DNA from 2 places in the Stenotrophomonas sp. PUT21 genome. Region 1 is predicted to be linked to the other one. Evidence: riboswitches for the same ligand, from Rfam matches in the RefSeq annotation. Region 1 holds a riboswitch; the other holds the start of a gene.

Region 1 (5,722 bases):
GCATTGCCTCAACGACCTGCTGTTCCGTGCGCACAGCCGGCAACTGCAGGTGGACATCGCGGCGGTGGCCTCCAATCACGAGGACTTCGCTGCCTTGGCCGGCTCCTATGGGGTCCCCTTCCATCACCTGCCGGTCAACGCCGACAACCGTGCCGTACAGGAGCAGCAGATCATCGACCTGGTCGAGCGCGAGCAGATCGATCTGGTGGTGCTGGCGCGTTACATGCAGATCCTGTCGCCGCGGCTGTGCGAGGCCCTGGCGGGGCGGGCGATCAACATCCATCACAGCTTCCTGCCCAGCTTCAAGGGCGCGCAGCCGTATCACCAGGCGCACGCGCGCGGGGTCAAGATCATCGGGGCGACCGCGCACTACGTGACGCCGGATCTGGACGAAGGCCCGATCATCGAGCAGGACGTGGCGCGCGTGGACCATGCGATGACGCCGCGCGATCTGGTGCGGCTGGGCAGCGATACCGAATCGCAGGTGCTGGCACGCGCGGTACGCCGGCATGTGGAGCACCGCATCCTGCGCAACGGTCATCGCACCGTCGTGTTCCGCTGAACTGCGGCGCCGGTGCCGGTGCCGCCTGTCAGACAACCGCGATCTTCGCCTTCGCCAACGCCTCACGCACCATGCCGTCATTGGCCTCGGTGACCGGCCGGGTCAGGTCCCACAGGAACGTGACCCGGAACCCGGACTTCACCGCGTCCTGTGCACTCCACAACACGCAGTAGTCGCGCGCCAGGCCGCATACATGCACCTCGCGGATGCCGCGCTCATGCAGCCAGCCGGCCAGGCCGGTGGCCGGGCGGGTGCCATCGGGACCGTGGTTTTCGCGGAAGGCACTGTACGAGTCCACCTCACGGCGGGTGCCTTTGCGCAGGATCAGGTCGGCGCCCGTCCAGTCCACCCCGGGGTGCAGCACGGCACCGGCGCTGCCCTGCACGCAGTGGTCCGGCCACAGGGTCTGCGGCTGGGCGTGCAGCAGGATCGCTTCGAACGGGAGGTGGCCCGGGTGCTGGCTGGCGAGGGAGGCGTGGTCGGCCGGGTGCCAGTCCTGGGTCGCCACCACGGTGCGGTAACGGTGTTCGGCCAGCAGTGCCGCGATGTCCGGCACGATCGCATCGCCGTCCACGCAGGCCAGCGCACCGCCGGGCATGAAATCCGGCTGCAGGTCGATCACGACCAAGGCGACATCGGCGGGGTAACGGCTCATGGCGGCTTCACAACGGTGGGGGCGCCCCAGTCTAGCCGACGCCCCCGCAACGGTCAGTCGGCGTCGCCCTGCCTGGAGGTGCCATCGCCGTAATACAGCACGCCCAGTTTGATGCGCTCGCGGCCGGTCTCGCGGCGGTGGCGGTTGGCGTCACGCAAGGAGTACACGCAGCCGCAGTACTCCTGCTGGTAGAACTGCTCGCGCTTGCTGATCTCCACCATCCGCGCGGCACCGCCGCCCTTGCGCCAGTTGTAATCCCAATACTGGATGCCCGGATAGTGTGCGGCGGCACGGTGGCCGCAGTCGTTGATCTGGTTCATGTCCTTCCAGCGTGAGATGCCCAGCGAGCTGCTGATCACCGCAAAGCCGTTCTCGTGCGCATACAGCGCGGTGCGCACGAAGCGCATATCGAAGCACATCGTGCAGCGGATGCCGCGCTCGGGCTCGTTCTCCATGCCGCGGGCGCGCGAGAACCAGTTGTCGGTGTCGTAGTCGGCGTCGACGAACGGCACGCCATGTTTCTCGGCGAAGCGGATGTTCTCCTGCTTGCGCAGTTCGTATTCCTTCACCGGGTGGATGTTGGGGTTGTAGAAGAAGATCGTGTAGTCGATGCCGGAGGCGGTGATCGCTTCCATGACCTCGCCCGAGCACGGCGCGCAGCACGAATGCAGCAGCAGTTTGGTGTGCCCGTCGGGCAAAGAGAGGGTAGGGCGGTCGATCGGCGTCAGGTCATGCGGTTTCATGCGTTTCTCGTCGACCCCACCGCCGGCAACGGCGGCGATGGGGTCCTTGGGGCGGTCTACAAAGGGTCCATCACGCGGCGTTGGCGTCTGCCGTTTCCTCACGCAGTTCGCGCGCGGCGGCCACCAGCGCTTCCAGCGCGGCACGGGTTTCCGGCCAGCCACGGGTCTTCAGGCCGCAGTCCGGGTTGACCCAGATCTGCTCCGGGCGCAGCACTTCGGCGGCTTTGCGCAGCAGTGCCAGCATCTCGGCCTTGTCCGGCACGCGCGGGGAATGGATGTCATACACGCCCGGGCCGATCTCGTTGGGATACTGGAAACGCACGAAGGCATCCAGCAGTTCCATGCGCGAGCGCGAGGTCTCGATCGAGATCACGTCCGCATCCATCGCGGCCACCGAGTGGATGATGTCGTTGAACTCGGAGTAGCACATGTGGGTGTGGATCTGGGTCGCATCGCGCACGCCGCTGGCACTGATCCGGAACGCTTCCACCGCCCAGTCCAGGTAGTCGCGCCATTGCGCGCGGCGCAGCGGCAGGCCTTCGCGGATCGCCGGCTCGTCGATCTGGATCACGCCGATGCCGGCCGCTTCCAGGTCGGTCACTTCATCGCGCAGCGCCAGCGCGATCTGGCGGCAGGTGTCCGCACGGGACTGGTCATCGCGCACGAACGACCACTGCAGCACCGTCACCGGGCCGGTCAGCATGCCCTTCATCGGCAGCTGGGTGAGCGACTGCGCGTACTGCGACCAGCGCACCGTCATCGGCTGCGGACGGGTCACATCGCCGAAGATCACCGGCGGCTTCACGCAGCGCGAGCCGTAGCTCTGCACCCAACCGTTCTTGGTGAAAGCGAAGCCGTCGAGCTGCTCGCCGAAGTACTCGACCATGTCGTTGCGTTCGAACTCGCCGTGCACCAGTACGTCCAGCCCGATCTGCTCCTGCACGCGCACACAGTGTTCGGTCTGGGTGGCCAGGAAGGCATCGTAATCCGCATCGGAGAGCTTGCCGGATTTGTTGCGGGCACGCGCCTCACGGACCTCCAGCGTCTGCGGGAATGAACCGATCGTGGTGGTCGGGAAGCGCGGCAGTTTCAGCGCGGCGGCCTGGGCCAGGTGGCGCTGCGGATAGCGGCTGTGGCGCTGTGCATCGGCCGGGGTCAGCGCGGCCAGGCGCGCGGCGACGGCCGGGTTGTGCACGCGCGGCGAACGACGGCGCGATTCGATGCATTCGCGCGAATGGGCGAGCGGCGCTTCGGCCCGCGCCGGTGCATCGATCGCATCGGCCAGCACGCGCAGCTCGCCGAGCTTCTGCCTGGAGAACGCCAGCCAGCTGCGCAGTTCGTCATCGAGCTTCTTTTCGTGGTCCAGATCGACCGGCGTATGCAGCAGCGAACACGATGGCGCCAGCCACAGCGCATCGCTGCCCACGTGACCGTGGGCGTAGCGCGCCAGCACCAGCGCGTTGTCCAGATGGGTGCGCCAGATGTTGCGGCCGTTGACCAGGCCGGCTGACAGCACGCGACCGGCCGGCAGCGCCTTGATCACCGCATCGAGTTGCTCCGGCGCGCGGACCAGATCCACATGCAGGCCATCGACCGGCAGCGAGGCGGCCAGCGTGAGGTTGTCTTCCAGCGCACCGAAGTACGTCGCCACCAGCACCTTGGGGCGCGTAGCCTTGGCCAGCACCGCATAGGCATGTTCGAACGCGGCGCGGGTGGCCTCATCCAGATCCTGCACCAGCAGTGGCTCATCCAGCTGCACCCACGCCGCGCCGGCCGCCTTGAGCTCGGCAAGCAACTGCACATACACCGGCAGCAGCGCATCGAGCAGATCCAGCGCGTTGCTGCCATCGGTGGTCTTGGACAACCGCAGGAACGTGACCGGCCCGATCAGCACCGGCCGGGTTTCGATCCCCAGCGCCTTGGCCTGGCGGTATTCGGCCAGCGGCTTGTCGCCGCGCACCGTGAAGGTCTGGCCGGCCTGCAGCTCGGGCACCAGGTAGTGGTAGTTGGTGTCGAACCACTTGGTCATCTCCAGCGCATGCAGGTCGATGCCATCGCGCTGCAGGCCACGCGCCATCGCGAAGTAGCCGCTCAGCGGCTCGGCATCGGCAAGCGCGCGGTAACGGGCCGGGATCGCATCGAACAGGAAGGCGGCATCCAGCACCTGGTCGTACAGGCTGAAGTCGTTGCTCGGCGGCACATCCACGCCGGCCTCGCGCTGCAGCTGCCAGTGGCGTTCACGCAGCTCGGCCGCGGTGTCCTGCAGCGACGCGGCGCTGCTTTCGCCGGACCAGAAGGCTTCGAGCGCGCGCTTGAGTTCGCGCTTGGCGCCGATGCGCGGAAAACCCAGGTTGGTAACAGTGGTCATTGGAACGTGTCCTCATTGCGTAGGGGCATTGAGGAACGAAGGAACCGCGCGCCGTCCGGGGCCTTGCAGCCCGTTCCGCCCCGCCAGCGACCTTCGCCCCCGCGGGCGAACCGGATGCCGTGAAGCGGGCGCACGGGGGCAGCGCCATGCAGGCGGCATGGCGGCAGGCCCCGGCAACCTCCCCGCGGACGTTCCAGGTCGAATCGGAGGACGGTCATGTCCTCCGGCCGGGGCCGGTATTCGGGCTGATGGACACGGGCGCGGGCGCCCACCTACTCCCTGCCGCTTCCCAGGCCCCAGGGCCCAGTGCTGTTGGCAGGTGTCGTTTCCATTCACCGCTGCGGGGCAGCTCCGGAATGGGCGCGCGAGGCGCCTTCACCGGATTCCCGTTTAAATCCATCCCTTCATCTGCATGAAGCGATGGATACCTTCGGCGAGCACAAGGTAGGCCGAAGGCGGGCGATGGTCAAGTCGTCTGCGCGATCCGCCCACTGCATCCAAACCACCGCCGCCTGCGTATCTCCCTGCAAGCCCGCCCGTTTGGACCCCCATGCGCCAGCCCTTGCCCTGCCTGATCCTGCTGCTGTCGGTGAGCGCCGCCCCCGTAAGTGCCGCCGATCAGACCGTGCAGCGTCAGGAAGGCCGCGCGTACGCCACCGCCGATGGCCGCCTGCTGTATCGCGAGACGCATTGGCTGCAGGGGCCGGCGAGTGCGCAGTCGCGGCTGGTCCTGTACCGCTGCAGTGACGGCCGCCCGTTCGCGCGCAAGTGGATGACGCCGCAGGGCAGCCCGCAGACACCGGATTTCACCCTGGACGATGGCCGCGATGGCTATCAGGAAGGGGTGCGCGGCAATGCCGCTACCCGCCAGGTATCGGTCCGCGCCAGCGCCCAGGCCCCCACCTTCAGTCGCGCCATCACCCTCCCCTCGGGGGCGGTCGTCGATGCCGGTTTCGACGCGGCTGTACGCAGCCATTGGGCCGCGTTGCAGGCCGGACAGAGCGTGGCATTCCAGTTCCTGCTGCCCAGCCGCCAGCGCCTGGTGACGCTGAAGTTGCAGCGCACCGCCGCGGTGAGCTGGCAGGGCCAGCCGGCCGAGCAGCTGCAGATGAAGCTGGATGCGTGGTTCGGCTTCGCGGTGCCGGCTGTCACCTTGGTCTATGCCACGGCCGATCAGCGCCTGCTGCAGTTCACCGGCACCGGCAACGTCCGCGATGAGAAGGGCACGTACCCGCAGGTGCGGGTCGAGTTTCCGGCCGCACCGGTCGCCACGTCTGCGGCCGAGGTGTCCGCTGCGCGCACGCAGCCGTTGGTGAAGACATGCGGTGCCTGAGCGCCCCCTTGCGGACAGCGGCTGGAGCAACGAGGATGCCGGGACGCCCGTTATCGACATT
Region 2 (5,722 bases), 270 kb from region 1:
CGGCGGCGATCGCCTCGGCGGTCAGCCGCGCATGGTTGAGGCAGCCCAGCCGCAGCCCAACCACCATCACCACCGGCAGTTCCAGCGCCTGCACCAGATCACGCTGGTCCAGCGTGGCCGACAGCGGTGCCAGCCAACCGCCGACACCTTCGACCACCACCGTGTCCGCGCTGGCGCGCAGGCGCGCGAAGGCCGCTTCGATCGGCGCCAATGACAGCTGCACGCCCGCCTCGGCAGCGGCGATCTCCGGGGCCAGTGGCTGCTCCAGGGCAAACGGGTTGAGGTCGTCGTACGCCGGCGCCGGCAGGCTGGCCGCCAGCAGGGCGGTGGCATCCTCGTTGCGCAGGCCCTCGGGGGTACGCTCGCATCCACTGGCGACCGGCTTCATGCCCACCGAGGTGCCGCCGTGCCGACGCAGGGCATGCAACAGCACACAGCTGCTGAAGGTCTTGCCGATGCCGGTATCGGTACCGGTAACGAACAGAGCGGCAGGGCGCGGCGCAGGCAGGGACATGGGGACCACCGGGAGCGGAAACGCGCCATTATCCGCCTCCCGGCCGCGTTGCGATGCGGTCCGCTGCGTTCCGCCGGGCCCCGGCGCAGGCGGACGTTCGGCTTGGTAGACTGCGGCCATGTTCGATACCTCCACGCTCACCGGCAGCAAGCCGGAACAGTACGGCCAGCTGCTGGCCCAGGCCCGCGCCCTGGTGCACGGCGAGCGCGACCGCATCGCCAATGCGGCCAACCTGTCGGCGCTGGTCTACCACGCCCTGCCGCACCTGAACTGGGTCGGTTTCTACTTCTTCGATGGCAAGGAGCTGGTCGTCGGCCCGTTCCAGGGCCTGCCCGCCTGCGTGCGGATTCCGCTCGACAAGGGCGTGTGTGGCGCCGCCGCCTCGCAGCGGGTGACCCAGCGCATCGAAGACGTCGATGCGTTCCCCGGTCACATCGCCTGCGACTCGGCCTCGCGCTCGGAACTGGTCGTGCCGCTGGTCCACAACGGTGATCTGGTCGGCGTGTTCGATCTGGACAGCCCGTCGCTGGCCCGCTTCGATGCCGAGGACCAGGCCGGCCTGGAAGCAATCGCCGCCGTGTTCGTCGAGGCACTGGGATGAGTGCCGCCAAGCTGCGCAACATCGGCCCGAAGAGTGCAGCATGGCTGCGTCAGGTCGGTCTGCGTACGCCGGAAGACCTGGTGGCCGTCGGGGCCGTCGGGGCCTTCGTCAAGGTGCGCCGCGCCGGCTTCAAACCGAGCTTGAACCTGCTGTATTCGCTGGAAGGCGCGCTGCAGGACTGCCACTGGCAGGAACTGCCGGAAGCACGCCGCACCGTGCTGGTGGCCGAGTACGAAGCGATCATCGCCGACCAGCCGCTGAAGAAGGCGCCGCCCGCCTCCGGCCCGGTCTACGACCGCACGGTCGAGCATCGTGATGATGACGGCGACGACGCACCGCCGTTCGATATCGACGACGAGCATCGCTGATCCGCAGGTACCGACACACCGTCGGTACCTGCGCGCTTCATACCTGCTGCAGTTCCAGCAGCTCGCCCCACAGGTGATCGTCCTCGCGCTCCACGCGCAGGCGCAGCCGCGTGCCATGATCGATGCGCAGCGCCCAGCACATTGCCATCGGCAGCCCGCATACCTGGGACAGCACCATCCGCAGCGCGCCGCCATGGCTGACGATCAGGGTGGAGACCGGCTCGGGTTCATCCAGCAGCCGATGCAGTCCACGCGCGATGCGGCGCTCGAAGTGGCCCCAGCTTTCGCCATGCGGCGGCGGGTTGGCGTGCGGGTCCAGATGAAAGGCCGACAGCGCATCCATCGGCAGCGCCTCCAGCGCGGCACCGTCCCAGTCGCCGAAATCCAGCTCTTCCCATTCCTCATCGGTCGCCACGGCCAGCCCGAGCGGCGCGGCCAGCGCCTCGGCGGTGACCACGGCGCGTTGCCGCGGCGAGCACAGCACCCGCTGCCAGGACAGCCCTGCGTAGCGCGCACACAGTGCGTCGGTCGCGCCCTCCTGCAGCGGCGGATCGGTGCGGCCATCGAGATGATCGTCGCGGCCGGTGCTGGCATGGCGGATCAGATCGAGGATCACGCCAGGCCCCCTCTGCTGCCCGCTGCAGCCGGCCAGTGCGGGTCACGGGCGTCGGCGCCGGGGTGCTGCAACCACGTTGGGGTCATGGGGATCACATCGAAAAAGCGAGGCGCATTCTAACCGGCGCGCGCCACCGGCCCGGCCGATGGCTTAGACTGCGCCCACTTTCAGGTGACCCGGGGCTGCAATGCCGCCAGGTTGAAACGGGAAGCCGGTGACGCGTCAGGCCTTGTGCCATGCCGCCACTCCGGCGCTGCCCCCGCAACGGTAAGCGAGGAAACACCAGGCAACACGCCACTGTGCTCCGGCATGGGAAGGCGCCTGGCACGATGGCACCCCCATCGACCCGCGAGCCCGGAGACCGGCCTGGAAGACGACTGGTTGCGATGCGGCGGGCATGGCGGCGGCAAGCAGGCGCCTGCGTGCGCCCGCCCACCGTCGAACACCCCTGCAGCGCGATCATCCCCACCCCTTGCCGCGCGGGCGTGCGCGGTGCATGGAGTCATCGATGAAGCTGCAAACCCGCGTTCTTTCCCTGGCTGTGCTCTCGGCCCTGCCCCTGCTGGCGTCCGCCCAGGACCAGGCCACCGCACTGGACCAGGTGCTGGTCACCGCCACCCGTACCCCGATCGCCCTGCAGGACAGCATCTCGCCGGCGCAGGTGATCGACCGCGCCGAGATCGAGCGCAGCCAGGCACCCTCGCTGCAGGATCTGCTGCGCGGCCGGGCCGGCATCAACCTCAACAACAGCGGCGGCCTGGGCAAGCAGAGCTCGCTGTTCCTGCGCGGCACCAACTCGGCCCACGCCCTGGTGCTGATCGACGGCGTGCGCATCAACACCGGCGACCTCGGCCTGGCCATGATCCAGGACCTGCCGCTGGCGCAGATCGAGCGCATCGAGATCGTGCGTGGCCCGCAGTCCAGCCTGTACGGTGCCGACGCGATCGGTGGCGTGATCCAGATCTTCACCCGCCGCAATGCCGGCCAGTTCGCGCCACACCTGCAGCTCGGCGGCGGCAGCAACGGCCTGCGCGAAGCCAGCGGCGGCTTCGGTGGCAGTGGCGCGCGTGGCTGGTTCGGCACCGACATCGCCTACCAGCACACCGACGGCATCAACGCCTGCCGCGGCTCGGTCTCGCCGTTCGCCGGCTGCGGCGCCAATGAGCCCGACCGCGATGGCTACCGCAACCTGTCCATGAGCCTGCGCGGCGGCTACGCCCTGACCGACACGCTGAGCCTGGAAGGCACCGCGCTGCGCGCCGAAGGCGAGAACCACTACGACGGCTACTACAACTACTCCGAGACCCTGCAGCAGGTGCTCGGTGGCAAGCTGCGCTACACCCCCAGCGAGCGCTTCAACCTGACCGTCAATGTCGGCCGTGCCGACAACGAATCGGACAACTTCAACGGTGATACCTGGCTGGGCAACGCGCAGACCCACCGCGACAGCGCCTCGGTGCAGGCCGATATCGGCATCGCCGAGGGCCAGCTGCTGAGCGCCGGCGTGGACTGGAGCCAGGACAACCTGGATGGCAGCAGTGCCGGGTATCTGGTCGACAGCCGCGACAACACCGGCGTGTTCGTGCAGTACCAGGGCCGCTTCGGCGCGCACCACCTGCAGGCCAGCGTGCGCAACGACGACAACGAACAGTTCGGCAACCACACCACCGGCAGCCTCGGCTGGGGCCTGGAGCTGGGCAGCGCGTTCCGCCTCAACGCCAGCTACGGCACTGCGTTCAAGGCCCCGACCTTCAGCGATCTCTACGACCCGTGGAGCGGCGTGCCGACCCTGGATCCGGAAAAGTCCAAGAGCGCGAATGTCGGCATCACCCAGCAGGGTGATGGCTGGCGCTGGGGCCTGGATGTGTACGAAACGCGCATCGATGACCTGATCACCTATGACGCGACCACCTTCATGATGTCGCAGGTCGAGAAGGCCCGCATCCGCGGCGCCGAACTGACCGGTGCGATCACCGTGGCCGGGTTCGACCTCAATGCACAGCTCAGCCACACCGATCCGCGCAACCGCACCGACGGCAGCGCGCAGTTCGACAACTGGCTGGCCCGCCGCGCTCAGAACACCGCGCGCCTGGACGTCGATCGCCGCTTCGGTGCCTTCCGCGCCGGCATCACCGCCAACGGCGCCGGCAAGCGGTACGACGATGCGGCCAATACGGTGCGCCTGGGTGGCTACGGCACCGTGGACCTGCGACTGGAATACGCACTGACCCGCGACTGGTCCGTGCTGGGCCGGGTCAGCAACGTCTTTGATCGCGACTACGAAACGGTGGCCTGGTACAACCAGCCGGGCCGCGAGTACCGCCTGAGCGTGCGTTACCAGCCGAAATAAGGGATCTGGACGGCGGCCACGCCGCCGTCCCACCCTCGTTAGGTGCCGACCGTTGGTCGGCACAATCATTGAACCTGGTAGCTGCCGACCGTTGGTCGGCACACCCATCATCCTCGGTAGCTGCCGACCGTTGGTCGGCAGACGCCCTGACGCGTTACAGCGCCAACAATCCCCGCAGATCATCCACCACGGCAACGGCCTGAACGTTGTCCAGATCCAGCCCGCGCGGATAGCCGTAGCGCACCAGCGCCACCGGCATCCCGGCATCCACGGCAGCGCGGTAATCGGTGATCGAATCGCCCACCATCAAGGCGTCTTCGACGGCCACCTCGAAGTGCGCGGCGATATGCCGCAACGGCGCACCACTGGGCTTGCGCTCCGGCAGCGAATCTCCACCCAGCACCAACGCAAACTGATCCTGCAGCCCGAAATGCTGCAGCAACGGTGCCACCAGCGTGGACGGCTTGTTGGTGCAGATCGCGAGCGTCACCGAACGCGCGCGCAATGCCGCCAACGTCTCGCTCACACCATCGAACAGACGCGGGCTGCGCAACAGGCACGCCTCGTAGTGCCGCATGAACCCCGGCATCACCTTATCCAGATCGATATCACTGGCGGCTGCGGTAAACGCCTGCTCGACCAGCCGACGCACGCCATCACCGATCCATGTCAGCACCGTCGCTTCCGGCACGCGTGGCAACTGCCAATCTTCCAGCGTGCGGTTGAGCGCCTCGGCGATATCGGCCGCGCTGTCCACCAGCGTGCCATCCAGATCGAACACCACCAACGGGTACGGGTAAGACAAGGCAATGCTCACTTCAACAGCAGGGAAGCGCCATTGTACGGAGGTGCGTGTGTGATGCCGATGCACGCCCGGGTAGAGCCGACCGTTGATCGGCTGCACGCGCCCGCTGCGGTTGCGCGGCGTGCTGATGCGAGGTTGGCTAGTCTGGTGCAGCCGACCAACGGTCGGCTCTACCGGCGCCGCGTTTACAGCTGCGCCAGGAATTCCGGGCTGGCAAAACGCTCCACCAGGAAATCCAGGAAGCTGCGCATGATCGTCGGCAGCTGCCGACGCGACGCGTATACCGCGTGGATGCCCAGGCCTTCCACGTCGTAATCCGGCAGCACTTCGATCAGTTCGCCACTGCGCAGCAACGGGGCGATCTGGTACGTCGGCAACATTGCGATACCCGCACCGGCGCGCACCGCTTCGAGCAGCAGCGACGCCTCATTGGCGCTGATGTTGCCGCCCACCGCCACCGCGATCTTC

The links. Region 1 has a riboswitch for cobalamin ahead of metE (5-methyltetrahydropteroyltriglutamate--homocysteine S-methyltransferase). Riboswitches for the same ligand answer to the same signal wherever they lie in the genome.
Region 2: linked by a shared signal. The riboswitch ahead of btuB (TonB-dependent vitamin B12 receptor) and the one ahead of metE (5-methyltetrahydropteroyltriglutamate--homocysteine S-methyltransferase) in region 1 are both predicted to bind cobalamin.

Annotation. Positions count from the first base shown of each region.
Region 1 covers NZ_CP197645.1:4,292,711-4,298,432, forward strand. The annotation lists gene purU (formyltetrahydrofolate deformylase) at 1-562, shown strand, start outside; gene ACTT2I_RS19150 (nicotinamidase) at 591-1,217, opposite strand; gene ACTT2I_RS19155 (epoxyqueuosine reductase QueH) at 1,271-1,960, opposite strand; gene metE (5-methyltetrahydropteroyltriglutamate--homocysteine S-methyltransferase) at 2,031-4,328, opposite strand; cobalamin riboswitch at 4,543-4,776, opposite strand; gene ACTT2I_RS19165 (hypothetical protein) at 4,879-5,661, shown strand.
Region 2 covers NZ_CP197645.1:152,120-157,841, reverse strand. The annotation lists gene bioD (dethiobiotin synthase) at 1-514, opposite strand, end outside; gene ACTT2I_RS00740 (GAF domain-containing protein) at 633-1,115, shown strand; gene ACTT2I_RS00735 (TfoX/Sxy family protein) at 1,112-1,483, shown strand; gene ACTT2I_RS00730 (histidine phosphatase family protein) at 1,521-2,099, opposite strand; cobalamin riboswitch at 2,252-2,483, shown strand; gene btuB (TonB-dependent vitamin B12 receptor) at 2,608-4,449, shown strand; gene gph (phosphoglycolate phosphatase) at 4,604-5,254, opposite strand; gene ACTT2I_RS00715 (LysR family transcriptional regulator) at 5,440-5,722, opposite strand, start outside.